2 regions of the Metapseudomonas furukawaii genome follow, and region 1 is predicted to be linked to the other one. Evidence: predicted binding sites of a transcription regulator. Region 1 holds the regulator's gene; the other holds the start of a gene.
The links. Region 1 encodes FliA, which starts transcription of late flagellar genes. Its sites were predicted from a motif close to CTAAAGTTTNNNNNNNNNNNGCCGNTAA; they were not measured.

Region 1 (2,199 bases):
TGCAGCTCGCGGGTGAGCTTGCCGACCTCCAGGTACAGGCCGCGATCCCGGACCTGGTTGAGTTCTTGGATAAGTTGCACGGCGTCGGTGAAATTGCCTTTCTCCAGGCTGTCCACCAATTCCCGCGCACGGTCTTTCAGGGTCGACTCGAAGTCTCCCAGCAGGGGTTCTTTCTGGTCCATGGTGCCCTCGCGGCCGGCATCAGCCGTTGACCCGCTCGAAGATCTTCTCGATTTTTTCCTTCAGGACCTGGGCGGTGAAGGGCTTGACCACATAGCCGTTCACGCCGGCCTGGGCCGCTTCGATGATCTGGTCGCGCTTGGCTTCCGCGGTCACCATCAGGACTGGCAGGTGCTTCAGGCGTTCATCCGCCCGCACGGCGCGCAGCAGGTCGATGCCGGTCATGCCGGGCATGTTCCAGTCGGTGACGAGAAAGTCGAAGTTGCCGCTGTGGAGCATCGGCAGCGCCGTGGTGCCGTCGTCCGCTTCGGCGGTATTGGTGAAACCCAAATCGCGCAAGAGGTTCTTGATGATGCGTCTCATCGTCGAGAAATCGTCAACGATGAGGATTTTCATGTTCTTGTCCAAGTCGACCTCCGTACAGTCCTCAAACGCCCCTCTTGCCGGGCGCCGTTCAAATCTGGAAGCGGTGTGCCGTTCAGCGCGCGCGCCACTCGCCGAGACGCGCACGCAGGCGTGCGGCGCACTGGCTGTGCAATTGGCTGACCCGCGACTCGCTGACCCCCAGCACTTCCCCGATTTCCTTCAAATTCAGTTCTTCGTCGTAATACAGCGCCAGCACCAGGCGCTCACGCTCCGGCAGGTTCGCGATGGCATCGGCCAGCGCGGCCTGGAAGCGTTCTTCTTCCAGATCATGGGAGGGTGAGAATTGGGTGAAACCGGCGTCCTCGCGCACGCCGCCATGCTCGCCGTCCTGCAACAGGTCGTCGAAGCTGAACAGGCGGCTGCCCAAGGTGTCGCTCAGGATGCCGTAGTAGTCTTCGAGACTCAATCCAAGTTCGGCAGCAACTTCCTGATCTTTAGCGTCACGCCCCGTTCTCGCCTCGATAACGCGGATCGCGTCACTCACCATACGGGTGTTGCGGTGCACCGAACGCGGTGCCCAGTCGCCCTTGCGGACCTCGTCGAGCATGGCGCCGCGAATGCGGATGCCCGCGTAGGTTTCGAAGCTGGCACCCTTGGTGCCGTCGTATTTCTTGGAGGCTTCGAGCAAGCCGATCATCCCGGACTGCATCAGGTCTTCCACCTGCACGCTGGCCGGCAGGCGCGCGAGCAGGTGATAGGCGATGCGCTTGACCAGGGGGGCGTAGCGCTCGATCAACTGATGTTGCGAATCCCTTGCCTGTGTCTTGCCGTACATACGCAGTCCAGTAGCGGGTGTCATACGGGCGTTTCCGCGGGCGACTGTCTGACCAGACGCTCGACGAAGAACTCCAGGTGGCCTCTCGGATTGGCCGGCAGCGGCCAGCTGTCGACCTTCTGCGCGATGGCCTTGAAGGCCAGCGAGCACTTCGAGCGCGGGAAGGCCTCATAGACCGCGCGCTGCTTCTGTACCGCCTTGCGCACCGACTCGTCGTAGGGGACGGCGCCCACGTACTGCAGGGCGACATCCAGGAAGCGGTCGGTCACCTTGGTCAGCTTGGAGAAGAGGTTGCGCCCTTCCTGGGGGCTGTGGGCCATGTTGGCCAGAACCCGGAAGCGGCTCATGCCGTAATCGCGGTTGAGCAACTTGATAAGCGCGTAGGCGTCGGTGATGGAGGTGGGCTCGTCGCAGACCACCACTATGACTTCCTGCGCCGCGCGGACGAAGCTGACCACCGAGTCGCCAATCCCTGCGGCGGTGTCGATCACCAGCACATCGAGGTTGTCGCTGATATCGCTGAACGCCTGGATCAGGCCGGCGTGCTGCATGGGCGAGAGCTGCACCATGCTCTGGGTGCCGGAAGCGGCCGGGACGATACGGATGCCCCCCGGCCCCTGCAACAGCACGTCGCGCAGGTCGCATTCGCCATTGATCACATCGGCCAGGGTGCGCTTGGCGGTGAGGCCGAGCAGCACGTCGACGTTGGCCAGACCCAGGTCGGCGTCCAGCAACATGACGCGGCGACCGAGATCGGCGAGCGCCAGGGAAAGGTTCACCGACACGTTGGTCTTGCCGACGCCGCCCTTGCCGCCGGT
Region 2 (2,199 bases), 1.5 Mb from region 1:
GGCGGCGGACATCTCGTTGATGGCCGTGGCCACCTGATCGGTCTCCTGGCGCTGCCGCTCCATGGCCTGCTCGGAACGCTGGGCCTGGGCCGCCACTTCTCCCACCAGGCCAGTGAGCTGCTCGGTCATCTCGACGATCTGCCGCACCAGACCGTGGATCTTCTCGACGAAGCGGTTGAAGGAGCCGGCCAGTTCGCCCAGTTCGTCGCGGCTGTCCACCGTCAGCCGGCGGGTCAGATCGCCTTCGCCGGCGGCGATGTCATCGAGATTCGCCTTGATCCGCTGCAACGGGCGGACCAGGGCATTGGCCAGGCCCAGGCCCGCCAACCCGACCACCGCCAGCAACAGGGCGGCGATGACCACCACGCTGGTGACTATGGTGCTCACTCGTTCGTCGATCTCCGCCTCCACCTCGGCGACCTGGGCGGCGACGCCATCCAGGTTGACCGCGGTGCCCAGGGCCAGGTCCCACTTGGGCAGGTAGTAGCTGTAGGCCAACTTCGGCACCAGCACACTCTCGTTCCCCGGCAACGCCGAGCTGTACTCGACATAGTTGGACCCGTCCTTCGCCACCGCCACCAGGCGATCGTTCACCGCCACGCCGTTCGGGTCCTTGCGGCCGGCGAAGCTCTTGCCCACATCAACGGGGCTGTCCCCCCGGAACAGGCGGATCACCTGGGAGTCGTAGCCGAAGAAGTAACCGTCCTTGCCGTACTTGATCTTCGCCAGGATGGCGATGGCCTGGTCGCGGCTGGCCTGGTCCCCCTGCGCCGAGGCGTCGTACAGCGCCTGCACCGAGCCCAGGGCGATCTGCATGTAGTTGCGCAGCTCCTGGCGGCTCTCTTCCATCAGCCGCTCACGGGTGTTCTTCACTTCATCCGCAGCCAGGCTATGGATCACCTGGGTCACGGCACCGGACAACACCAGGGCGAACAGGATCACCGGCACCAGGGCCAGCAGCAGGACTTTGGTCTTCAGGGTCAATCGCATCGGGCGGTCCTCGGCAGGCAGGTCCGGAAATGGAACGGGGTCGCCGTTGTATCGGCAACCCCGTGACGTTCTAAAGTGACCGGTCGGTCGTATGGATCAAGCAGTTCCCCCCGGAGGGGAAAGGCTCAGAGCACCATCGCCGCCACCCAGCCAAAGGCCAGCAGCGGCAGGTTGTAGTGCAGAAAGGTGGGCACCACGGTGTCCCAGATATGATTGTGCTGGCCATCCACGTTCAGGCCCGAGGTGGGGCCCAGGGTGGAGTCGGAAGCCGGCGAACCGGCATCGCCCAGGGCACCGGCGGTACCGACGATGCTGACGATCGCCAGCGGGCTGAAGCCCAGTTGCACGCACAGCGGCACGAAGATCGCCGCGATGATCGGCACCGTCGAGAAGGACGAGCCGATGCCCATGGTCACCAGCAGCCCCACCAGCAGCATCAGCAATGCACCCACCGCCTTGCTGTTGCCGATCCAGGCCGCGGAAGCGTCCACCAGCGTCTGCACATGCCCGGTTTCCCGCAGCACCTCGGCGAAACCGGCTGCGGCGATCATGATGAAGCCGATCATCGCCATCATCTTCATGCCCTCGGTGAACAGGCTGTCCGCTTCCCGCCAACGAACCACGCCGGACAGCGAGAAGATCACGAACCCCAGCAGCGCGCCGATGATCATGGAGTCCAGCCAGAGCTGGACCACGAAGGCCACCAGGATGGCCACGCCCGCCACCACCAGGCTCATGGGGTTGTAGGAGACGCTCACCTGCTCCGCCTGGGCGATGCGATCCAGGTCATAGACCCGCTTGCGGCGGTAGCTGAAGAGCACCGCGACGAGCAACCCGGCCACCATGCCCAGCGCCGGTATCGACATGGCCTCGGTAACCTTCACACCGGTAACGTCGACGCCACTTTTCACCACATTCGCCAGCAGGATCTCGTTCAGGAAGATGTTGCCGAAGCCCACCGGCAGGAACATGTAGGGCGTGATGAGGCCGAAGGTGATCACGCAGGCGACCAGTCGGCGATCGATGGCCAGCCGCGTCATCACATAGAGCAGCGGCGGCACCAGCAGCGGAATGAAGGCGATGTGGATGGGCAGGACGTTCTGCGACGCGATCGCCACGCACAGCAGCAGGGCCAGCAGCAACCATTTCAGTGCACTCCCGCCACTCGCGTCCTGCCGTCCCACCAGGGTCAGCGCCTTGTCCGCCAGC

Region 2: a site for FliA is predicted at 1,039-1,066, ahead of KF707C_RS13325 (methyl-accepting chemotaxis protein). Genes of this name have one in related genera too.

What each region holds. Positions count from the first base shown of each region.
Region 1 is NZ_AP014862.1:4,351,599-4,353,797, forward strand. Features, by position in the region: gene KF707C_RS20105 (protein phosphatase CheZ) at 1-182, opposite strand, end outside; gene KF707C_RS20110 (chemotaxis response regulator CheY) at 202-576, opposite strand; gene fliA (RNA polymerase sigma factor FliA) at 659-1,405, opposite strand; gene fleN (flagellar synthesis regulator FleN) at 1,402-2,199, opposite strand, start outside.
Region 2 is NZ_AP014862.1:2,861,171-2,863,369, reverse strand. Features, by position in the region: gene KF707C_RS13325 (methyl-accepting chemotaxis protein) at 1-990, opposite strand, end outside; gene KF707C_RS13320 (Na+/H+ antiporter family protein) at 1,116-2,199, opposite strand, start outside.